DNA from 3 places in the Delftia sp. WSY_12 genome. Region 3 is predicted to be linked to each of the others. Evidence: predicted binding sites of a transcription regulator. Region 3 holds the regulator's gene; each other region holds the start of a gene.
The links. The regulator LexA, encoded in region 3, represses DNA repair genes until DNA is damaged. The targets are predictions, from matches to a motif close to ACTGTATNNNNATACAGT.
Positions count from the first base shown of each region.

Region 1: a site for LexA is predicted at 5,468-5,485, ahead of ACF8LI_RS07810 (putative DNA modification/repair radical SAM protein). Genes of this name have one in related genera too.
Region 2: a site for LexA is predicted at 4,084-4,101, ahead of recA (recombinase RecA). Genes of this name have one in related genera too.

Region 1 is NZ_JBICKW010000012.1:505,191-512,952, forward strand. Features, by position in the region: gene purL (phosphoribosylformylglycinamidine synthase) at 1-3,226, shown strand, start outside; gene ACF8LI_RS07805 (TIGR03915 family putative DNA repair protein) at 3,292-4,131, opposite strand; gene ACF8LI_RS07810 (putative DNA modification/repair radical SAM protein) at 4,147-5,466, opposite strand; gene ACF8LI_RS07815 (SWIM zinc finger family protein) at 5,948-7,408, shown strand; gene ACF8LI_RS07820 (DUF5691 domain-containing protein) at 7,405-7,762, shown strand, end outside.
Region 2 is NZ_JBICKW010000061.1:88,335-96,096, forward strand. Features, by position in the region: gene ACF8LI_RS26900 (hypothetical protein) at 1-1,328, shown strand, start outside; gene yddG (aromatic amino acid DMT transporter YddG) at 1,351-2,271, shown strand; gene recX (recombination regulator RecX) at 2,268-2,747, opposite strand; gene recA (recombinase RecA) at 2,950-4,053, opposite strand; gene ACF8LI_RS26920 (MarR family winged helix-turn-helix transcriptional regulator) at 4,201-4,701, shown strand; gene ACF8LI_RS26925 (response regulator transcription factor) at 4,802-5,476, shown strand; gene ACF8LI_RS26930 (sensor histidine kinase) at 5,572-7,071, shown strand; gene ACF8LI_RS26935 (LysR substrate-binding domain-containing protein) at 7,055-7,762, opposite strand, start outside.
Region 3 is NZ_JBICKW010000022.1:74,068-81,829, reverse strand. Features, by position in the region: partial or broken gene ACF8LI_RS12780 (AAA family ATPase) at 37-584, shown strand; gene ACF8LI_RS12775 (FecR domain-containing protein) at 642-1,604, opposite strand; gene ACF8LI_RS12770 (sigma-70 family RNA polymerase sigma factor) at 1,624-2,100, opposite strand; gene ACF8LI_RS12765 (helix-turn-helix transcriptional regulator) at 2,258-3,139, opposite strand; gene ACF8LI_RS12760 (MFS transporter) at 3,281-4,462, shown strand; gene ACF8LI_RS12755 (hypothetical protein) at 4,546-4,953, opposite strand; gene lexA (transcriptional repressor LexA) at 5,116-5,790, opposite strand; gene ACF8LI_RS12745 (asparaginase) at 5,889-6,878, shown strand; gene adk (adenylate kinase) at 6,969-7,625, opposite strand.

The DNA of each region.
Region 1 (7,762 bases), on a different contig from region 3:
GGACAACGCCTCCATCATGGAAGGCCATGAGGTCGAGCGCTTCGTCGCCACCTTCGAGGCGGCCCTGGACAAGATCAAGGCGCCCAGCTACCAGAAGAAGCAGGCCGTCAACCACGTCCTCATGAAGGTGGAGACGCACAACCACCCCACGGCCATCTCTCCCTTCCCCGGCGCATCGACCGGCGCGGGCGGCGAGATCCGCGACGAGGGCGCCACGGGCCGCGGCTCCAAGCCCAAGGCCGGCCTGTCGGGCTTCACGGTCTCCAAGCTGTGGGGCAGCGAAGTGGGCAAGCCCGAGCACATCGCCAGCCCGCTGCAGATCATGATCGAGGGCCCGCTCGGTGGCGCGGCCTTCAACAACGAATTCGGCCGTCCCAACCTGACCGGCTATTTCCGCGAGTACGAGCAGCAGGTCGGCGTGGGTGCCGATGCCGTGATGCGCGGCTACCACAAGCCCATCATGATCGCGGGCGGCCTGGGCGTGATCGACTCCGAGCTGACGCGCAAGATCGAATTCCCCGCCGGCACCCTGCTGATCCAGCTGGGCGGCCCCGGCATGCGCATCGGCATGGGCGGCGGCGCTGCCAGCTCCATGGCCAGCGGCACGAACGCGGCCGAGCTGGACTTCGACTCCGTGCAGCGCGGCAACCCCGAGATCGAGCGCCGCGCCCAGGAAGTCATCAACCACTGCTGGGCCCAGGGTGACAAGAACCCCATCCTGGCCATCCACGACGTGGGTGCCGGCGGCCTGTCCAATGCCTTCCCCGAGCTGACCAACGATGCGGGCCGTGGCGCGCGCTTCGATCTGCGCGCCGTCAACCTGGAGGAATCCGGCCTGGCGCCCAAGGAAATCTGGTCCAACGAAAGCCAGGAGCGCTATGTACTGGCCATCGCGCCCGAATCGCTGGCCGAATTCACGGCCTTCTGCGAGCGCGAGCGCTGCCCGTTTGCCGTGATCGGCACGGCCACCGAGGAGCGCCAGCTGGTGCTGGAGGACACGGCCGTGGCCTCGGGCGACCAGAAGTTCCCCGTGGACATGCCCATGAACGTGCTGCTGGGCAAGCCGCCCAAGATGCACCGCGACGTGGCCACCGTGCAGCGGGAGCTGCCCCCCATGGACCTGACCGGCGTGCCCCTGGAAAAGGCCGTGATCGACGTGCTGGCCCACCCCACCGTGGCCTCCAAGCGCTTCCTGATCACCATCGGCGACCGCGCCGTGGGCGGCCTGACCCACCGCGACCAGATGGTCGGCCCCTGGCAGGTGCCCGTGGCCGACGTGGCCGTCACGCTGGCCGATTTCCAGGGCTTCAAGGGCGAGGCCATGGCCATGGGCGAGCGCACGCCGCTGGCGGCCATCAACGCGCCGGCGTCGGGCCGTATGGCCGTGGCCGAGGCCATCACCAACATGCTGGCCGCGCCCATCGAACTGTCCAGGGTCAAGATGTCGGCCAACTGGATGGCGGCCTGCGGGGAGCCCGGCGAAGACGCGGCGCTCTACGCCACCGTCAAGGCCGTGGGCATGGAGCTGTGCCCGCAGCTGGACATCTCGATTCCCGTGGGCAAGGACAGCCTGTCCATGCGCACCCAGTGGAACGAGGGCGGCCAGGTCAAGAAGGTGACCTCGCCGGTCAGCCTGATCATCACGGGCTTTGCCTCCATCGACGATGTGCGCGGCACGCTCACGCCCCAGCTGGACGCCTCGGAAGACGACAGCACCCTGGTGCTGGTGGACCTGGGCCGCGGCAAGATGCGCATGGGCGGCTCCATCCTGGGCCAGGTGCTGGGCCAGACCGGCAACGAGACGCCCGACCTCGATGACGCCAAGGACCTGATTGCCCTGGTCGATGCCGTCAACGACCTGCGCGCCAAGGGCCAGATCCTGGCCTACCACGACAAGGGCGACGGCGGCCTGCTGGCCACCGTGGCCGAGATGGCCTTTGCCGGCCATGTGGGCGTGGCTATCAACGTGGACATGCTGGTCACCGAAGGCGACGGCATCAGCGACAGCCGCATGGACTCGGGCGAAGGCAAGAACTGGGCCTCCCAGATCAGCGGCCGCCGCGACGACATGACGCTGCGCGCGCTGTTCAACGAAGAACTGGGCGCCGTGCTGCAGATCCGCACGGCCGACCGCGCCGCCGTGCTGCAGACCCTGCGCGAGCATGGCCTGTCCACCTGCAGCCACATCATCGGCAAGACGCGTCCTGCCTCCTCCAAGGTCGATGCGGGCAAGGGCGAGCTGCAGGTCTGGCGCGATGCCAAGTCCGTCTTCGGCGCCTCGCTCAGCGACCTGCACCAGGTCTGGGATGCCGTCAGCTGGAAGATTGCCCAGCAGCGCGACAACCCGGCCTGCGCCGACAGCGAGCACGCCGCAGCCGGCGAGCCTGCCGACCCCGGCATGCACCTGCACCTGACGTTCGACGCGGCCGAGAACCCGGCCGCACCCTTCTTGAACCTGGGCGCGCGGCCCCGCGTGGCTGTGCTGCGCGAGCAGGGCGTGAACTCCCATGTGGAAATGGCCTACGCCTTCACCGAGGCCGGCTTCGACGCCGTGGACGTGCACATGACCGACCTGCAAAGCGGCCGCGCGCAGCTGCAGGACTTCGCCGGCGTGGTGGCCTGCGGCGGCTTCAGCTACGGCGACACGCTGGGCGCCGGCATCGGCTGGGCGCGCTCCATCACCTTCAACGACAGCCTGTCCGCGCAGTTCCAGCAGTTCTTCGGCCGCAGCGACACCTTCGGCCTGGGCGTGTGCAATGGCTGCCAGATGTTTGCCGAACTGGCCGATATCATTCCCGGCGCCCAGGACTGGCCGCGTTTCACGCAGAACCAGAGCAACCGCTTCGAGGCGCGCCTGTCCATGGTGGAAGTGCTGGAGTCGCCCAGCCTGTTCCTGCAGGGCATGGCCGGCAGCCGCCTGCCCATCGCCGTGGCCCACGGCGAAGGCTTTGCCAACTTCCGCTTCCGCGGCAATGCGGACAAGGCCATCGCCTCCATGCGCTACGTGGACAACCACGGCAAGGCCACTGAGCAGTACCCGTTCAATCCCAACGGATCGGCCGGCGGCCTGACGGCAGTGACCACGGCCGATGGCCGCTTCACGGCCATGATGCCCCACCCCGAGCGCGTGTTCCGCAACGTGCAGATGAGCTGGACCAACGGCGACAAGTCGGAATTCAGCCCCTGGATGCGCGTGTGGCGCAACGCCCGCAAGTGGCTGGGCTGATGCACTGAGCGACGCTGCAAAGCAGACAAAGGCCCTTCGGGGCCTTTGTTTTTTTGCGCCTGTCCTTACTGCTCCAGCATCTGTCCCGTGCGCGCGCGGGCCTGCTGGACCAGGGTGGAGATCAGCACCGTCTCGGGCAGGTTGTGCCAGTAGCGGCGCGGCATCTCGCGCAGCATGGCCTGCTCCTTCAGGCGCGCGGGGTTGAAGGTGCTGGCGTAGTAGGTCAGCCACAGGGCCTCGCCCGCGTCGGCTGGCGGGGCATCGCTGCGGCGCGCGCCGGGCGCCAGGCGCAGCGCATGGCCGTCCCAGTGCACGCTGCACTGCGGCGTGAGGATGGCCCAGTGCATGTTGGCAAAGCGCTTGCAGAAGAAGGGTGCCGCCGCGCGCACGATGTGGTGCTCGGGCTCGAACCAGGCGATGTGCAGCTCGGGCAGGTTCTGCCGCTGGGTCGTCCGAAAGCGCACGAAGGCGTGCATCTTGTGGATCTCGCGCGAGACGGGGCGGGCCAGGGCCTCGATGGCGCGCCAGTCCGCATCCAGCGCATCCAGCCGCAGTTCGGGCCGGGCCTGCATGCGCGCCAGCCAGCGGTGGCACAGCTCGAAGCGGCCTGCCGCGCGGTGCATGCAGGCATGGCGCAGGGCGGACATCTGGGTGTCCGACAGGGACAGCCCTGCCTCGCCGGGGCCGGCCAGCCCGGCAAGCGCCGAGGCGGGCACGGCCTGCTGCGGCGCGCTGGAAAACAGGTCCACCCCCGCGCCGAGTGGCTGCGCACCCCGCGTGTCGGGCCACCGCCAGCGCACCGCAGCGGGGTCGGCGCCGTGGGCCAGCAGCGCCCGGCAGGCTGCGCGAAAGCCGGGCCAGTCGTCGGGGCTGTCGAGTTCGATGGTGAGGGCCTGTCCGTGCATGGCGTGCTCCAGGTTCTAGAACAGGCTGGCCTGCAGTGCGCTTTGCACGCGCATGCCGCTGTGCCGCGCCTGGGCCTGGCTGGCCTGCGACTGCGCGATCAGCCGCGTGCGCAGCGCGGCCGAGTCGGTCTCGCCCAGCAGGGGGCGGTGGCCGTCGATCAGCACGAAGGGCAGGGCCTTTTGCACGGGGGCGCGCAGCCGCAGCAGGTCGTCCAGCCGCAGCCGGCGCACGCGGCGCGCCGCCAGGAGGCGCTCCACCGTCTGCGTGCCCAGGCCCGGCACGCGCAGCAGCAGGCTGCGAGGCGCACGGTTGAGGTCCACAGGGAACTGCTGGCGGTTGGCCAGTGCCCAGGCCAGCTTGGGGTCGATCTCCAGGTCCAGCATGCCGTGGCGGCTGGCCGCCGCGATCTCGCCCGCCCCGTAGCCGTAAAAGCGCATCAGCCAGTCGGCCTGGTAGAGCCGGTGCTCGCGCATGAGGGGCGGCGCCTGCGGCGGCAGGTCGCGCGAGGCATCGGGAATGGGGCTGAAGGCCGAGTAGTACACGCGGCGCAGGCCGTAGCCCGCATACAGCGTATGGCTGGATTCGAGGATGTCGGCATCGGTTGCGCGGTCGGCGCCCACGATCATCTGCGTGCTCTGCCCGCCCGGCGCGAAGCGCGGCACGGCGGCGCGCTGCGCGGGCGCGCCGGGCAGGGACTGCGCCTGGCGCTGCTCGCGCGTGGCCGCGCGCCAGGCCTGCACATGCCGGTCCACGCCCTGCATGGCCTGGCGTATGCGCCGGCCGTCCTTTTCGGGCGCGAACTGCGCCAGGCCGCTGGCCGTGGGCAGTTCCACATTGATGCTCAGGCGGTCGGCATGGCGGCCTGCCTGGGCCAGCAATTCAGGGGCGGCATCCGGGATGGTCTTGAGGTGGATGTAGCCGCGAAAGTCATGCTCCTCGCGCAGGCGGCGGGCCACTTCCACCAGCTGCTCCATGGTGTAGTCGCTGGAGCGGATGATGCCGCTGGACAGGAACAGTCCCTCGATGCAGTTGCGCCGGTAGAAGTCCAGCGTCAGCTGCACCACCTCGGCCACCGTGAAGCGGGCGCGCTGCACGTTGGAGCTCTTGCGGTTGATGCAGTAGCGGCAGTCGAAGATGCAGACATTGGTCAGCAGGATCTTGAGCAGCGAGATGCAGCGCCCGTCGGGCGCATAGCTGTGGCAGATGCCCATGCCGGTGACCGAGCCCATGCCCTTGCCGTCCAGCGAGTCGCGCCCCTGCGATCCGCTGGAGGCGCAGCTGGCGTCGTACTTGGCGGCGTCGGCGAGGATGAAAAGTTTGCGTTGCAGCTCCATGGCTGTATGAATATACAGTATATTTGCCTGGCACATCCGGTTTTTCGAGAGCCCATCCCCCAGCCAGGGTCTGGTCCGGCCTTGCCTGGCTCCGGTTTGAACGCACTGTCGGGCTATCGCAATGGCCAGCGGATTGCAATGGTTGCCAGTGCAATGGAATGAAACCGTTTTCAGTGCGGAATGAGTGCTTGCTTTCAATGGGTGGCGATGTGCATCGCAGGAAATGGTGAATGCGTGTTTCCTGCGTCTTTTTGCAATGCCTGAAGGCTGGTACGGCTTGGTGCCATCAATGCATGCGCTGATATAGCGCAGCTGGCTGCGCGCCATGGGGTTCCCGGTTCATGGGAGAGAGGTTTGACGTTGTTGTGATTTGTTTCAAATTGCCGATAACTATTGCTGATAGGCTTTCGGGCTTGCCGGGCGCGGTCGTTTCTTCATTCAATGCGCCTGGCGATGACAAACACTTGGAGAGGGAGCTTCGGTGTCGCGTGTATTAGGAACAGAGAGCGAAGTGCTGGCGCTATCGCCGGACGCTTCCTCCAGCAAGGCCGCCAAGGGGCTGCAATCGCCCGCCAAATGGCCCACCATGGGCGCCAACGATGTGGCGGTGTGGGGCGAGTGCCAGGGCAGCGGCAGCAAGCCCTACCAGACCCAGGTGGACCTGTCGGGACCCTCCTTCAAATGCTCTTGCCCCAGCCGCAAGTTCCCCTGCAAGCATGGGCTGGCGCTGATGCTGATGCGTGCGGGCGGCCAGGTCACCGAGGGCGGCGATCCACCGGCCTGGGTGCAGACCTGGCTGGACAGCCGCCAGGAAAAGGCCGAGAAGAAGGAGGCCAAGGCAGCTGCCGCGGCGGCCGAGCCGCCACCCGATCCCGAGGTCGCGGCCAGGCAGCAGGCCAGGCGCGAAGACAAGCGCTGGGACAAGGTCGAGGCGGGCCTGCAGGAACTGTCGCTGTGGATGCAGGACATGGTGCGCGCGGGCCTGGCCAACCAGGCCGGCGACTCCCAGATGCGCCAGCGCTGGAACACCATGGCCGCGCGCATGGTCGATGCGCAGGCCACGGGCATGGCGGCACGCATCAAGGACTGCCGGGATCTGGTGGACAGCCACCGCGACTGGCCACGCGACATGCTGGTGCAGCTGGGCCACTGGCAGCTGATCATCGACGCCGTGCGCCGCCGTGAATCGCTCAGCCCCGAGGTCAAGGCCGACGTGATGGCCGCGCTGGGCTGGCCCATGGACAAGGCCGAAGTGCAGGCCCGCGGCCAACTGGTCGAGGACGAATGGCTGGTGGCCGGCCTGCGCATGATCGAGCGCGAAGGCCGGCTCATGGAGCGTCGCGTCTGGCTGCACGGGCAGCGCACGGGCCGCATGGCCCTGGTGCTGGACTATGCGCAGGGCGGGCGCGGCTTCGAATCGGCCTGGGTGCCTGGCCATCGCTACGGATGCGCGCTGAATTTCTACCCGGGCCATGCGCCGCTGCGCGCCATTGCCGCCAACGGCAACGGGCCTGCGCTGCCTGCCGATGGCGCCAGCCCGCTGGACACCTCGGCCGTGGGCGACGTCCTGCAGCAGATGGGCCGGCGCATTGCCGCCAACCCGCTGCAGGCCACGCAGCCGCTGTGCCAGGACGGGTTGCGCCTGGTGCCTGCCCAGGGCCAATGGTTTGCGGCCTGGCCCGATGCGCCGGGCGCATCGGCGGCTGCGCCCGGCGTGTCTGCTGACGGCACTGCCGCGCCTGTGCAACCCGTTCCCGTGGCCATTGACGATGCCGAAGCCTGGCGCCTGCTGGCGCTCAGCGGCGGCGCGCCCATGCAGCTGTTTGGCGAATGGGAGCCCGGCCCGGCCGTGGGCCGCTGGCGCCTGCTGAGCGCCTGGCAGGCCCGCGAGGGCGAAAGCGCCCGGCAATGTATCTGGCAGAACCAGGGTGAACCGGTATGAGCAACACACAACTTTGGACTGCGCTGCAGCAATCGGCCATGGTCGGCTCGGACCGGCTGGCCGTGCCGCCTGCGCTGGCTTCGGGCGTTGATCCGTCTGCCCCGTGGTCGCAGCAGGCCGTGCAGGCCGCGCTGCTGCCCCGGGCGGACCTGCCCGGCGACTCGCCCGCCCAGCAACTGCTGCGCGCCAGCGCCGTGGCGGCCGTGTTCGAGCGCGCAGGCTGGCAGCCCGGCGCGCAGGTGCGCCTGCCGGCACCGCTGGCCGTGCCGGCCGCGGCGCCTGCAGAATCGCGCCCCGCGCCTGCCGATGCTCGCCTGCAGAGCCTGATGGGCGACGTGCTCAAGGACGGACCGT
Region 2 (7,762 bases), on a different contig from region 3:
CCTATCTGGGCGCGCGCATCTTCCCGTGGTCGGTTGCGCGGCAGGACAATGAAATCACGCGCGTGCGCAAGCTGGTGGTCGATGCCCTGGCCGAGCGCATGTGCGCTGCGGGCGATGCCGCCATGCATCCGCTGCGTGCGCTCACCGTGCTGGGCGAGACGCACCAGCTGTTCCCGGGTTTCGAGGCCGGCATGGGGTTCGCGGCCGAAGGCTATGCGGTCACCGACTACAGCCCTGCATCCGTGGCGGGCTTCCATGCATTCCTGCGCCAGCGCTATGGCGACATTGCGCGGCTCAATGCCCATCTGAAGTCGGAGTTCGCCAGCTTCGATGCGGTGGAGCCTCCGTCGCGCAATATCCGCAGCGAGCCGCTGCAGAACTTCTTCCAGCACATCGACAGCTATGCGGCTGGCACGGTCCCGGTGTCCGGCTGGGTCCACTCGCCCGACGCGAAGCTGCAAAAGCAACTGGCCGTGGCCGTCTTCGTGGACGGGCGCCCCTACTCGCACGCCCCCGTGCACATGCACCGCCAGGATGTGGCCCAGGCCAAGCCTGATTTCCTCACGCCCGATGTGGGCTGGCGTGCCGACATCCGCTATCCGGCGCTGGGCGAGGGCCTGCACCGCATCGACGTGGTGCTGCAGGCCGGCGGGCGCAGCCTGGGCCTGCTGGCCACGCGCCAGATCGCCGTGATGGACCGCCACCAGGGCGAGCCCAGGCCCCATGCCGCCGAGGCCTTGCCTGACTTCGGCAAGCTGCCCGATGGTGTGGAGTTCTGGGTGGACAGCCCGCAGGACCGGCTGGCGCTGTTCTACAACCCGCTGGTGACGGACTGGAACGATTTTCGCGAGCAGCAGGTGGCCGACTACATCCAGGGCTTTTCCGAGCACATCGGGCACGGCTGCCTGGGCCGGGTGCCTCGCTTTGCTCACCAGCTCAACCCCCATGCGAATCCGAGCTGGGACGCCAGCCGCTACGCCGTGGAGCGCAGCCTGCAGCGCATGCCGGGGCTGTCCCTGGGTGTCAGCCTGTATGGCGAAGACACCTACGGCCCGCTGGTCGGCCAGATGCTGCGCCGCTATGGCCACACGGCCTATGGCGTGACGGAGTTCCATCCGCTGGTGGCACTGTCGCCGCAGCGGCTGGAGAAAGTGCTGACCATGCACCGCCGCCAGGGCGCGCGCTTCCTGTCCTTCTTCATGGAGGCGCGTCCCGAGGACGCGACCGGCACGCAGTCCAGCAACGAGTTCTCCTTCGATGCGGACAACCGCGCGCACGGCTCGGACGCGCTTTACCGCTCGCTGCGCCAGGTGCTGCAGCCGCACTGACCTGCCGCGCGCTGCCTTTTCCATGTCTTCAGCGCACAGCAGTTCCCCTGCAGCCGCAGGCCGGGCCACCGCCATCGGCCTGCTGGCCGTGGTGTGCTGGAGCTGCACCGTGGGCCTGATGCGCTCGGTGGCCGAGCCGCTGGGCGCCGTGGGCGGCGCTGCCATGCTCTATACGGTCAGCGCCTTGTGCGTGGCCGCCGTGCGCGGCCTGCCCAGGCCTTCGCAATGGCGAACCATGCACCCGGCCTATTTCTGGGGCTGCGGGCTGCTGTTTGCGGTCTATGAAATCTGTCTGTCGCTGGCGATCGGTCTGGCGCAGGACCGCGCCCAGGCGCTGGAGCTGGGGCTGATCAATTACCTGTGGCCCAGCCTGACCATCGTCTTGGCCGTGCTGCTGCGCCAGCAGCATGCGCGCTGGTGGCTGTGGCCCGGCGTGCTGCTGTGCCTGTGGGGGCTGACGCGCGTGCTGGGCGGCGAGTCCCTGCAGATGCATGACATGGCAGACCACATACTGGCCAATCCGCTGGCCTATGGACTCGCCTTTGGCGCGGCCCTGCTGTGGCCCTGCTATTCGCTGGCTGCTCGGCGCTGGGGTGGGGGGCACAATGCCGTGGGGTTGTTCCTGATCTGGACTGCGCTGGCGCTGTGGATCAAGTGGTTGTGGCTGGGTGGCGAAGGCGGCATGCACTGGTCAGGCACCGCGGTGCTGCAGCTGCTGGCCGTGGGCGGGCTCACGGCCATGGGCTACAGCTGCTGGGAGCACGGCATACAGCACGGGCATCTGGCCGTGATGGCGGCGGCCTCGTACTTCACGCCCGTGTTCTCTGCCTTGCTGGCCAGTGCCTGGCTGCAGGTGCAGCCGGGCTGGGGCTTCTGGCAGGGCGTGGCGCTGGTGACCGTGGGGTCGCTGGTGTGCTGGGGCGCAACCCGGCGCGTGGATTAGTTGCCTTCGTCTGCAGCTCCGTCATCCCAGTCTTCGCTGCGCCCGCGCAACACCTTGCTCGCTATTTCTCCGCCAAAGCCGCGCGCGGCCAGAAAGCGCATCTGCTTGAGGCGTTCCTGTGGGGTGGCCGGCGGTGTGCCGAAGCGCTGGCGCCATACGGCATGGGCGCGCTGCAGTTCGGTGGCGCGCAATTGTTCTGCGGCGGCGCGCACCAAGCCATCGTCCAGCCCCTTGCTGCGCAGCTCCTGCACCACGCGCGATGTGCCAAAGCGCGCGGCCTTGCGATGCAGCACGGACTCGGCCACGCGCTCGGCGCTGATGAAGCCGCGCTGCTCCAGCGCGTCGAGCATGGCGCCCAGGTCCTCGCCTTCCTCCACATGGGGGGCGAGCTTGCGTTCCAGCTCCAGCCGTGAATGTTCGCGCTGGCCCAGCAGCTTGAGCGCCCGGCCCTTGAGCGACAGCTTGGCGAATCCCATGCGGCAATGTCTCCTGAATCATCCCGAATAAAAAAGGCCCCCACGCTCCCCTTGCTGCGCAAGGTCCGCTGCCCCCCAAGGGGGCCGCTTTTTTGCCTTGGGGCGTCCCGGCGATAAAAAAGGCGCAGACATGAGCCTGCGCCAAGATGGCAAACACAGTGTGTGCAGGCGCGGCGGCGCCTGCAGTGAGGGGTCAGGCCGCTCAGGCTTCGATCACGCCGTCCTTGTCGGCCTTGGCCTTGGCGCCCTTGGCGGCCTTGGCTTCGGGGGCATCGCCACCGGCCGTAGGCAGCAGGGCGATGCCCAGGCTGTCGCGCACCTTGTTCTCGATCTCCACGGCCAGGCCGCTGTTCTCGCGCAGGAATTCGCGGGCGTTGTCGCGACCCTGGCCGATCTTCTCGCCGTTGTAGGCGTACCAGGCCCCCGACTTGTCGAGGATCTTGGCGTTGACGCCCATGTCCAGGATTTCACCTTCGCGCGAGATGCCTTCGCCGAAGAGGATGTCGAACTCGGCGGTCTTGAACGGGGGCGAGACCTTGTTCTTGACGACCTTGACCTTGGTTTCGTTGCCGATGGCTTCGTCGCCCTTCTTGATGGTGCCGGTGCGGCGGATGTCCAGGCGGACCGAGGCGTAGAACTTCAGCGCATTGCCGCCCGTGGTGGTTTCGGGGCTGCCGAACATCACGCCGATCTTCATGCGGATCTGGTTGATGAAGATGACCATGCAATTGGTCTTCTTGATGGTGGAGGTCAGCTTGCGCAGCGCCTGGCTCATCAGGCGGGCCTGCAGGCCGGGCAGCTGGTCGCCCATCTCGCCTTCGATTTCGGCGCGCGGTGTTAGTGCGGCCACCGAGTCCACGACGATCATGTCCACGGCGCCCGAGCGCACCAGGCTGTCCACGATTTCCAGGGCCTGCTCGCCGGTGTCGGGCTGGCTGATCAGCACTTCGTTGAGGTTCACGCCCAGCTTCTGGGCATAGCTGGTGTCCAGCGCGTGTTCTGCGTCGATGAAGGCGCAGGTGCCGCCCTGCTTTTGCATTTCGGCGATGACCTGCAGCGTCAGCGTGGTCTTGCCCGAGGATTCAGGGCCGTAGATCTCGATCACGCGGCCACGGGGCAGGCCGCCCACACCCAGGGCGATGTCCAGGCCCAGCGAGCCGGTGGAGACGACCTGGATGTCCTGGATGGCTTCGCCTTCACCCAGGCGCATGATCGTGCCCTTGCCGAACTGCTTTTCGATCTGGGCGAGTGCGGCCTGCAGGGCCTTGGCTTTTTCACTGTTGGCGGTGGTGACGGCGGTGTTCATGCGGACTCCTGGGTTGGGTATGGATTCAGCTCTGTATTTGCATTCAGGCTGGATGCTTGAACAGTAGTTTATGGGCTTGCTGTCTTGATTTGTTGGTGTTTTTAGTCAGTTTTCCTGACTTGTTGGATTTGCCTCCACAATGCATCCATGAGTGAGCTTTCCCCCGTCACGCCGCCCGCCGACGCCTGGCGCCAGACCCACCTGGGCCGCCTGCTCGGCCATGCCATGCGGCGGTTCGACGCGCGTGTGCTGCAGCTCATGGCGCGCGATGTGGAGGTGCCGCTGGCACTGTCCAACCTCGCTGCGCGCGACAAGGTGGGGGCGGCCCATATCCACATCACGCGGCATCTGTCGCTGGCTGGCGACCGGCTGACGGACCTGGCAGAGCGCGCAGGCATGACCAAGCAGTCCATGGGCGACCTGGTGGCCCAGTGCGAGGCCTGGGGCCTGGTCACGCGCGAGAGCGACGAGCGCGATGCGCGCGCGCGCCGCATCCGCTTCACGCCAGCGGGCTTGGCCTGGCTGCAGGCTTTCCATGACGCCGTCTCCCAGGCCGAGGCCGAATTCCGCGAGGAAGTCGGCGACGACATCGCCACCGTGGTGGCGCTGGGGCTGGAGGCCTACGCGGGCGGCGGCTCACTCGGGTAAGGTCCCTGCCCGCACTGCGGGGCACATCCTAGAATCCTGGGAATTAAAGGCGCGCATTTCCAACTCCCAGAGCGCGCCTGCATTACAGGAGACATCCCCCATGCGCATTCTGATTGCCGAAGACGACCAGGTCCTGGCCGATGGCCTGCTGCGCAGCCTGCGCGGCTCGGGCGCCGTGGTCAGCCATGTGGCCAATGGCAGCGAGGCCGACACCGCGCTGATGACCAGCAGCGAATTCGATTTGCTGATCCTGGACCTGGGCCTGCCCAAGATGCACGGTCTCGAAGTGCTCAAGAAGCTGCGCGGCCGCGGCGATGCGCTGCCGGTGCTCATCCTCACGGCGGCCGACAGCGTGGAGGAGCGCGTGCAGGGGCTGGACTATGGTGCCGACGACTACATGGCCAAGCCGTTTGCGCTGTCCGAGCTGGAGGCGCGCGTGCGCGCCCTCACGCGGCGCGGCATGGGCGGCGCCAGCAGCACCATCAAGCACGGCCCGCTGGTCTACGACCAGGCCGGCCGCGTGGCCACCATCGACGGCAAGATGGTCGAGCTGTCGGCGCGCGAGCTGGGCCTGCTGGAAGTGCTGCTGCAGCGGGCCGGCCGGCTGGTCAGCAAGGACCAGTTGGTCGAGCGCCTGTGCGAGTGGGGCGACGAAGTCAGCAACAACGCCATCGAGGTCTACATCCACCGGCTGCGCAAGAAGATAGAGCGCGGCCCCATCCGCATCGCCACCGTGCGCGGCCTGGGCTACTGCCTTGAGAAGATCGCGTCCTGAGGCCGCTGCCGTGGCTGTCAGGCCCGGGTTGGCTTGCCTGCGCATAGTGGTGGTTGCCGCGGGGCCGTGAACCCGCCGTAAGGGGCTGCCCGCCGATGAAAATCTTCCAGCGTGAACAGCGCTCCCTGTTCGGCGAGATCCTTGACTGGATGCTCACGCCGCTGCTGCTGCTGTGGCCCGTGAGCCTGGCGCTGACCTGGCTGGTGGCCCAGGGCCTGGCCAACAAGCCCTTCGACCGCGCGCTGGAATACAACGCCCAGGCGCTGGCCCAACTGGTGATGGTGCAGCACGGCAAGGTGCTGTTCAACCTGCCGCAGTCGGCCAGCGAGATCCTGCGTGCCGACGAGTCGGACACCGTGTATTTCCAGGTGCTGGGCGTGAAGGGCGAATACCTGGCCGGCGAGCGCGACCTGCCGCCGCCGTCCGAGCCCGACGAGGCTCTGACTGGCGCGGCGCCTCCAGGCTTGCCGTCCGGCGGCACCGTGCAGCTGCGCGATGCGGAATTTCGCGGCATCGATTTGCGCGTGGCCCATGTCTGGGTGCGCATGCCCCTGCCGGGCGAACCGCAGGCCCTGGTTCAGGTGGCCGAGACGCGCGAAAAGCGCAGCGTGCTGGCCACGGAAATCATCAAGGGCGTGATGCTGCCGCAGTTCGTCATCCTGCCGCTGGCCGCGCTGCTGGTGTGGCTGGCGCTGGCGCGCGGCATCAAGCCGCTGCACCGGCTGGAGGAGCGCATCCGCGCGCGCCGGCCCGAGGACCTTTCGCCCATCAACCACAAGGACGTGCCGCTGGAAGTCGTGCCGCTGGTGGATTCGGTCAATGACCTGCTGGGCCGCCTGGGCGACTCGCTGGCCACGCAAAAGCGCTTCCTGGCCGACGCGGCCCACCAGCTCAAGACGCCGCTGGCCGGGCTGCGCATGCAGGCCGAACTGGCCCAGCGCGAAGGCGTGAGTACGGGCGAGCTGCGTCAGTCCCTGGCCCAGATCGCGCGCTCCAGCATCCGTGCCACGCACACCGTCAACCAGTTGCTGGCGCTGGCGCGTGCCGAGAGCGCGGGCCTGGGGCGGGGCCTGGCCATGCAGCCGTGCAACCTGGTGCGCATCGTCACCGACGTGGTGCGCGACTGCCTGCCGCGCGCCATGGACAAGCATGTGGACCTGGGCTATGACGGCGCCGAGTCCTCGGCCGCCGGCGTCTGGCTGCAGGGCAATGCCACGCTGCTGACCGAGCTGGTGCGCAACCTCGTGGACAACGCCATCAACTACACGCCTTCCACCAGCAGCCGGCCGGGCATGGTCACCGTGCGTGTGCTGGCCGATCCTTTTGGTCAGGTCCTGCTGCTGCAGGTGGAGGATTCGGGGCCGGGCGTGCCCGAGGCCGAACGCGAGCTGGTGTTCCAGCCGTTCTACCGCGTGCTGGGCTCGGAGGCCGATGGCTCGGGCCTGGGCCTGCCCATCGTGCTGGAGATTGCGCGCCAGCATGGCGGGCAGGTGGTGCTGGAGGATGCGCATCCGGGCCAGCAGCCACCGGGCGCACGCTTCAGCGTGCGCTTCACGGCACTGCGCTCGCCGCCGCCGCCTAAGCCTGCGGCATAGGTGGCGCCTGACCGGCTGCCGCAGGGGCATCGGGGGCTACAGGGGCCATCGCCACCCGTCCCGGTGTCTGCGCCGCATGGTCCACCAACCAGTTGCGGAAGATGCCCAGCGTGCCATGGTTGGCACGGTCGGCCGGATAGCACAGCCAGTAGCCCAGGGCGCTCTGGTAGCCGTGCTGGGGCAGGGGCTCGTTCACCAGGCCGGCGGCAAGCTCGTCAAGCACCAGGCAGCGTGGCACCAGGGCGATGCCCATGCCCGCCATCACGGCGCGGATGATGGTCTGGAACTGGTCGAACTGCGGGCCCGCCAGCGGGCTTATGCCGTGGATGCCGTGGGCCTCGCTCCAGCGCGCCCAGGCGTCGGCAATGGTCACGTGGCGCAGCCGGGTGCAGCGCGCCACGTCCTGTGGGGTGGTGATGCGTGCCTCGGGGCCCGCGCCGCGCGGCGGTGCGATCAGCGCCACCTGGCGGCCCACCAGATAGTGGGCATGCGCGCCATTCCAGTGCCCGTCGCCAAACAAAATTGCGCAGTCCAGCCCCGGACTGTCAAATTGGTAGCTGTGTACGTAGGGTACAAAGTGCAGCGTGATCTGTGGATAGCGCTGCTGAAACTGGGGCAGCCTGGGGATCAGCCACTTGGCCGCGAAAGTCGGCAGCGATGACAGGTGCAGCGCGCCTCGGCTGTCATCGCT
Region 3 (7,762 bases):
CCTCCAGGGTTTTTACAAGCCTTTCAGGAGATGGATATGCAGGTTTTCGAACCGTCCCGCCATGCGGACGACGCCCAGGCCGATTCCCGCGCTGCGCGGCCGGCCACGCTGCACATGGTCTGCGGCAAGATCGGCTCGGGCAAGTCGACGCTGGCACGGCAACTGGCGGCGCAGCCCGGCACGGTGCTGGTCAGCGAGGATTCCTGGCTGGCCGGTTTGTATCCTGGCGAGATGCAGTCGGTGGCCGACTATGTGCGCTGCAGCGCGCGGCTCAAGGGATTGATGGGGGCACATGTGCAGGCGCTGCTGGATGCCGGCGTTTCAGTGGTGCTGGACTTTCCTGCCAACACGCTGGAAGGCAGAGGTTGGGCGCGCAGCGTGTTCGAGAGGGTGGGTGCCTCCCACCGCCTGCATTTCCTGGATGTGCCCGATGAGGTCTGCAGCGCCTGCGTGCGCGCAATGCGGCGGGGGATCATCCCTTTCAGGCCAGCGATGAGCAGTTCGACCTGATCACCAGCTACTTTGTCGCGCCTTGCGCACAGGAGGGCTTCGACGTGGTGCATCACCCGTATGTACGGGCCTGACCGCAAAGGCCGTGCGGCCGCCGGCTCGCCCACTGGAACGCCTCCTCGATCGCCTACTCAATCCCCGCCAGACCGTGCCTGCACTTGCACCCAATAGCGTGTACGGGTGCTCAACTGCAAGGGGAAGCGGCTGACGAGCGCGGCCAGGGCGCGATCGGTGTCGTCCACGGGAAAGGCGCCCGAGACACGCAGGCCTGCCACCTCGGGCGTGCAGCCCAGGTAGCCGGGCCGGTAGCGGGCGAGGGCGTCGATCAGCTGGCCCAGCGGCATGTCCAGCGCGATCAGTCCGCCTTCGTGCCAGCTGGCGGCAAAGGGATCGGCAGACGCGGGTGGCTGGGCGGCGCTGGCCGAGAAGGCGGCGTGTTGCCCGGCCTGCAGCTCGGTGGGGGTGGCTTCGCTGTCCAGGGGCTGCAGGCGCACGGTCTTTTCCTGCACGTTGACATGGCACAGGCCGTCGTCCGCGACATGGACCGTGAAGCGCGTTCCCAGGGCCAGTACATGGCCTTGCGGGGTTTGCACACTGAAGGGGCGGCCCAGTGCGTCTGGCCCGGTGGCGACGAGGATGCGGCCGCGGTAAAGGCGCAGCAGGCGCTGGCGGTCGTCGAAAGCCACGTCCACGGAGGTGGCTGTATCCAGGGCCACCAGGGAGCCGTCGGGCAGCGTCAGGTCGCGGCGCTCGCCAGTGGCGGTGCGATGAGCGGCCTGCCAGTGCTCGAGCGGCGCGCCTTTCCAGGCGAGCCAGGCCGTGGCACCGCTGCCCAGGCCAAGGGCCACAGCACGCACCGCAGAACGGCGATTGGGGTCGGAGCGGCGGCCCAGCGCCTGGCGCGCCAAGGGTGCGGGCAGATGCGACAGCTGTGCGGTGACGGATTGCACGCGCAGCCAGGCGCGCTGGTGGGCGGGGTCGGCCTCGTGCCAGTCCGTCCAGGCCTGCTGCAGGCTTGGCGTCACCGCGGTGCCGCGCAGTTTCACATGCCAGGCAGCGGCCTCATGCAAGGCCCGTCGGTCGTTGCTTTCCAAAGATCCCTCGCCCATGTGGCTATGCCAGGACCAGGCAGCAATGCTCCATCGCCCGGGTCAGGTAGTTGCTGACGGTGCGCAGCGACACGCCCAGGCGCTCGGCGATCTCGGGGTAGCTCAGTTCCTCGAAATGGGACAGGACGAAGGCTTCGCGCACCTTGGGTGCAAGGCCCTGGAGCATGCGGTCCACGTCGAGCAGGGTCTGCTGGACGATGGCCTGCTCCTCGGGCGAAGGCGCCAGCGACTGCGGCAGCTGGGCAAGATAGTCCAGATAGGACTGCTCCAGCGTGCGGCGGCGAAACAGGTCGGTGACCAGGCCGCGGGCGATGGTGGCCAGGTAGCGCCTGGGCTCGCGGATGTCCTGCTGCGGCACTGGCGAGCGCAGCAGGCGCACGAAGGTGTCCTGGGCCAGGTCGGCCGCATCGTCACGGTTGCCCAGGCGCTTGCGCAGCAGGCTTTCCAGCCAGGGATGGTGATTCTGGTAGAGGCTGTGCACGGAGAGGGCTTGTGCGAAAGAAGCGGGGAGGCCGGGCGTAGAAGCCGAGATGGGCAACGTGGCGGTGTCGGTTGCAAAAGATAATAAGAATGCTTATCAATTATCTTTCACACAGGCTTTACTCCTGAGGACTGGGTATCTTTCTGTTGCATGTGCGCTACAGGGAGATGCTGGCGGAACTTCCACGCCGGCCCTGCGCCGGGCGATTGCGCTGGTAGGCGCTGGGCGGAGCGCCAAAGCTGCGCCGGAAGACGGCGGTGAAGGCGCTGGGACTGTCGTATCCATGGGAGAGCGCCACTTCCAGGACCGAGGCGCCAGCGGCCAGCCGGGGCAGGCTGAGCAGAAGACGGGCCTGGCGGCACCATGCGCCGAAGTTCATGCCGGTCTCGCGCAGGAACAGGCGTGCCAGCGTGCGGGGATGCATGTGCAGCCGCTGTGCCCAACTGGCCAGGCCGGCGTCCTGCGATGGGTCGTCCACAAAGCTGCGGCAGCAGGCGGCCAGGGCGCCATGCCGGGGCATGGGCACGTGCAAGGACAGGGCGCGGGCGCGCTCCATTTCGTCGAGGATCAACTGCATGACACGCTCCTCCCTGCCGCCCAGCGGGTAGTCCATGGGCAGCTCGATGGCCTCCAGCACGAGTTCGCGCAGCAGGGGCGTGACCTGCATCACTCGGCAGTCTTGCCACAGGCCGGGCCGCAGCCCCGGCTCCACGAACACGGTGCGCATGGCCACGGGGCCGGCGGCCATGTGGATGGCGTGCAGGGCCTGTGGTGGAACCCAGACGGCGCATCCCGGGGGGACGACCCAACTGCCCGAATCCGCGCGGATCAGCATCACTCCCTCGGTGGCATGCAGCAGCTGGCCGCGGCGGTGGGCATGCGGTGCGATGGCCGCGCCGGCCGCCATGTCTGTGGCAAAGGCCACGACCGGGCGGGCCGTGTGCTCGCCGTGCGGGGGCAATGGAGCGGCCGCAGGCACGTCATCCAGGCAGGCGCGGGTGCGGGCATGGGAAAGTGGACCACTTTGCCGGGTTGTCATTTTCTCGACGATTGTTGTTGCTTCGTAGCAGGAATGCAGATCATGCACTTTCTACGATGACCCACTTTCAATCCGCAGGAAAGTGGCAGGTATGGAGATGATTTCCCTTTCGAGAATGACGGACGTGACAGGAGGCAGGGCATGAACCGCGCACGTCTGGGGCTGCTTACGGGCACGCATGCCATCAACGACCTCTACCAGGGACTGGTTCCTGCGCTGTTGCCCTTCATGGTGCTGGAGCGCGGCTACAGCTATACGGAAGCCAGCGGCCTGATGCTGGCGGCCACGGGCCTGTCGAGCATGGTCCAGCCGCTGTTCGGCCTGTATGCCGACCGGTCGCCGCGGCCCTGGATGGTGCCGGCCGGCTTTGTGGTGGCCGCCCTGGGCCTGGCCCTGGTGGGCATGAGCCCGGACTACTGGGTCAGCTGGTTGGCTGCCGTGCTGTGCGGCCTGGGGATCGCGGCCTACCATCCGTCCGCAACGGTGGCGGCCCGCATGGCGGGCGGCAGCTCGCAGAAGGCGATGAGTGTGTTTTCGGTGGGCGGAACGGCGGGGGCATCGTTCGCTCCCATGCTGGCTGCGGCCGTGGTGGGCGCAGGCGCCTTGCACCGCAGCTGGATGCTGGCCCTGCCTGCAGCGGCCATGCTGGTGCTCTGGTATGCCTGTACCTGGCGGGATGGAGCCAAGGACCATTGCGCCACCCGGCGCCCGGCCGTGGCGCAGGGCGAATTGCCCGCCAACCACTGGCGCGCCTTCTTCCTGCTGTGCGGGGTCATCGTCTGCTGGTCGATTCCCTATGTGACGGTGCTGTCCACCCTGCCCATGTTCGTGACGCACGAGCTGGGCGGCTCGGACTTCATGGGAGCGGCCACGCTGACCTCATTCACAGCCGCTGCGGCGGTGGGCACTTTGCTGGGGGGCACGCTTGCAGATCGCCGGGGGCGCATGCAGGCCATCCGCGCCGGCTACCTGCTGGCATTGCCTGCTCTGGCGGCCCTGGCCCTGGCCTCCACGCCATGGATGGCGCTGGCCTGCACCATGGCCCTGGGCGTGTGCATGTTTCTTCCGTTTGCCGCCCAGGTCACGCTGGCCCAGGACTATCTGCCGCGCAACCAGGCCACGGCCAGCGGGCTGACCCTGGGGCTGGCCATGTCGATAGGCGGCATGGTGGCGCCGTTGTTCGGCATGCTGTCCGATGCGCGCGGACTGCGTTTTTCGTTGAGCGTCGTGCTGTGCATTCTGTGCGTTGCCGCGGCGCAGGCGTGGTGCATGCGCAATCGGCGCAGCGAGGGAAGTGCTGCACCGGCGGCTGTCAGGGCCTGATGCGCAGCCCCTGCCGCTGGGCAAGGCAAGAGACAGGCCCGGGCTCTCGCAGACCGGGTGGACGGGTTGGTCTCAGGGCGACCTCAGGCCGGTGTCTGCGCGCCGTGCGCTTCCATGCGTTCCAGGGCGGCACAGACATCGGCCATGCGGCCCGAGATGAACAGGCATTCGGGCTGCTCCTGCGGCGAGCGCTGGATGATGCGCAGACCCGAAGGCAGGGCCTGATCTGCCGGAAGGGAGGGCAGTTCGGGTTGCAGGGGCAGCAGCAGCTGCGCATCCCTGTGTTCTGGCAGCCGTGCTGACTTGCTGCGCCGCTGCTGGCTGCGGCGGCGTGCCTTGCTGAAGGACAGGATGGTCGCCTGCTCGGATTGCACAGGCGATTCGGGCTGGATGGTGCGCATGGCGGGCTCCATGGCGGCGGCGGGCAGGCGAATGCCCTGTGCCAGGCGCAGGAAGGACAGAGAAGACAGTGTTGGCAGAGCGAATCCCATGTGACGACTCCTGTTGGCGTATTTCAAAGAGGCATGGACACAGGCAGGATTGCGGTTTGCGGGCAAAGCTCCGCCCAGGGCGAAGCTGCAAGGCTTCGCGCCTACCACCTGGGCGGTGCATGAAATAGGGGGTGGCAACCCGTGCAGGGCTGCCCGTCCGGCTTACATGGACATGCTGTTGCGGATCAGCCCCACGGCCAGGCCTTCAATGGCAAAGGCCTCTTCGGGAGCGACGCGGATCACCGGGTAATCGGGGTTTTCCGGCAGGAGCTCCACGCCCTGCGTGGTGCGGCGCAGGCGCTTGACGGTGACTTCATCTCCCAGGCGTGCCACGACGATCTGCCCGTTGCGGGCTTCATGCGCGGACTGCACGGCCAGCAGATCGCCGTCCATGATGCCCGCGTCGCGCATGGACATGCCGCGCACGCGCAGCAGATAGTCCGGGCGGACCTGGAACAGGCTGGGTTCGACGGAATAGGTCTGGTCGATATGTTCCTGGGCGAGAATGGGCGAGCCCGCCGCAACGCGGCCCACCAGCGGCAGCATCAGCGGCGCCAGGGCCGACAGCGGCAGCCCGAAGCTGGTGCCGCGTGCGGCATTGATGTTGCGCACGGTGTCGGTACGCAGGCGAATGCCGCGGGAGGTGCCGCTGACCAGTTCGATCACGCCTTTGCGGGCCAGGGCCTGCAGGTGTTCCTCTGCTGCGTTGGCGGACTTGAAGCCCAGCGTGTTGGCGATTTCCGCGCGGGTGGGGGGAGCGCCCGTGCGGGAGATGGCGGCCTGGATCAGGTCCAGGATCTGTTGCTGGCGGGCGGTGAGCTTGGGATGGTCGAGCATGGCGTGCGTCCGGTCCTTGAATTCAGATGACAGGCAGAGAAGTCATCTGATGATTTATACAGTATCTGTATTTTTAACCAGTTTTCCAAGAGGTGCAAGTGGGGCAGTCAAAGTTGGTGATTCTTGGCACGGGCGGCACCATCGCCGGCCGGGCGGATTCGCAGTCGCAGGCAGTGGGATACAAGGCCGGACAGATCACGGTGCAGTCGCTGCTCGATGCCGTGCCGGATCTGGAGCAGCAGGCGCTGGGGCCTGTGCAGACGCAGCAGATCGCGCAGGTGGACAGCAAGGATATGGACTGGCCCGTGTGGCGCGCGTTGCTGTGTGCCTGCACGCAGGCGCTGGAGGATGCGGACACACGCGCCGTGGTGATCACGCATGGAACGGACACGCTGGAAGAGACGGCCTGGCTGCTGCACAGCCTGCTGCCTGCCACCAAGCCCATCGTGCTCACTTGCGCCATGCGCCCGGCCACGGCCCTGCTGGCCGACGGACCGCAGAATCTGCGCGATGCCGTGACCGTGGCCGCCAGCGGCGGGCGCAGCGGTGTGTGGGTGGTGGCCGGCGGCGAGGTGCATGCGGCGGCCCAGGTGCAAAAGGTCCACCCTTACCGACTGCAGGCCATGCGCTCCATGGAAGGTGGCCCGCAGGCCGTGGTGGAGGAAGGACGCGTGCGCTGGCTGGTGCCTGATGCGCCGGTCACGCCGGTCGCCCCCGTTGCGCGGATGGTGATTTCCGCTCCCGCTCTGTCTGACCTGCTGGCGCTGGATGAGCTGCCCTGGGTCGAGGTGGTGTTCAGCAGTGCCCTGGCGCGTGCCTGCGGCGTGGATGCGCTGGTGGCCGCAGGCGTGCGCGGCATCGTGGTGGCCGGCACGGGCAATGCGACCGTTCACGAAAGCATGGAAGCGGCCTTGCTGCGTGCGCGCGACAAAGGCGTCTGGATCTGGCGGGGCACGCGCTGTGCCGAAGGCCTGCCCGTTGCCTCGGGGCTTGGCACGGACCCCGCAGAGGCCGATCTGGTCCAACTGCCCGTGGCCAAGGCGCGGATTGCCATGATGCTGGCGCTGGCCGCGCAGCCGCGCGACTGATCCTCCGGGCGTCGCCGGCGCTTCAGATGCAGGCGGGCAACAAAAAAGCACCCGGCGGGTGCTTTTCTGGGGTCTGGCGCATGGCCTGCGTCATTCAGCCAGTGCTGCCAGGGCGCGCTGGGTGATGTCTTCCACCGAGCCCAGGCCGCTGATGGCGCGGTACTTGGGGGCTGCTGCGGCTTCCTTCTCGGCCCAGGCGCGGTAGTAGTCCACCAGCGGGCGGGTCTGGCTGCTGTAGACGTCCAGGCGCTTCTTGACCGTTTCTTCCTTGTCGTCCTCGCGCTGCACCAGCGGCTCGCCGGTCACGTCGTCCAGGCCTTCTACCTTGGGCGGGTTGAACGTGACGTGGTAGGTGCGGCCCGAAGCGGGGTGGGAGCGGCGGCCGCTCATGCGCTCGATGATGGCATCGAAGGGCACATCGATCTCGAGCACGTAGTCCAGCTTCACGCCGGCGGCCTTCATGGCGTCGGCCTGGGGAATGGTGCGGGGAAATCCGTCGAACAGGAAGCCGTTGGCGCAATCGGGCTGGGCAATGCGCTCCTTGACCAGATTGATGATCAGGTCGTCGCTGACCAGTTGGCCGGCGTCCATCACGGCCTTGGCCTGCTGGCCCAGGGGCGTGCCGGCCTTGACGGCGGCACGCAGCATGTCACCGGTGGAGATCTGGGGAATGCCGTACTTCTGGCAGATGAAAGCGGCTTGCGTGCCTTTGCCGGCGCCGGGTGCGCCCAACAAAATCAGTTTCATGGAAGTCCTTGAGGAGAGTAGAAATTCTTGTCTGCCGGATCGGCCCACCGGGGCGGACAGTCCATGCGTCATATTTTTGTCGCGGGCAAGGATAGCACGCACAGGGCCAACACTGGCTTACACGCACGGGGCAAAAC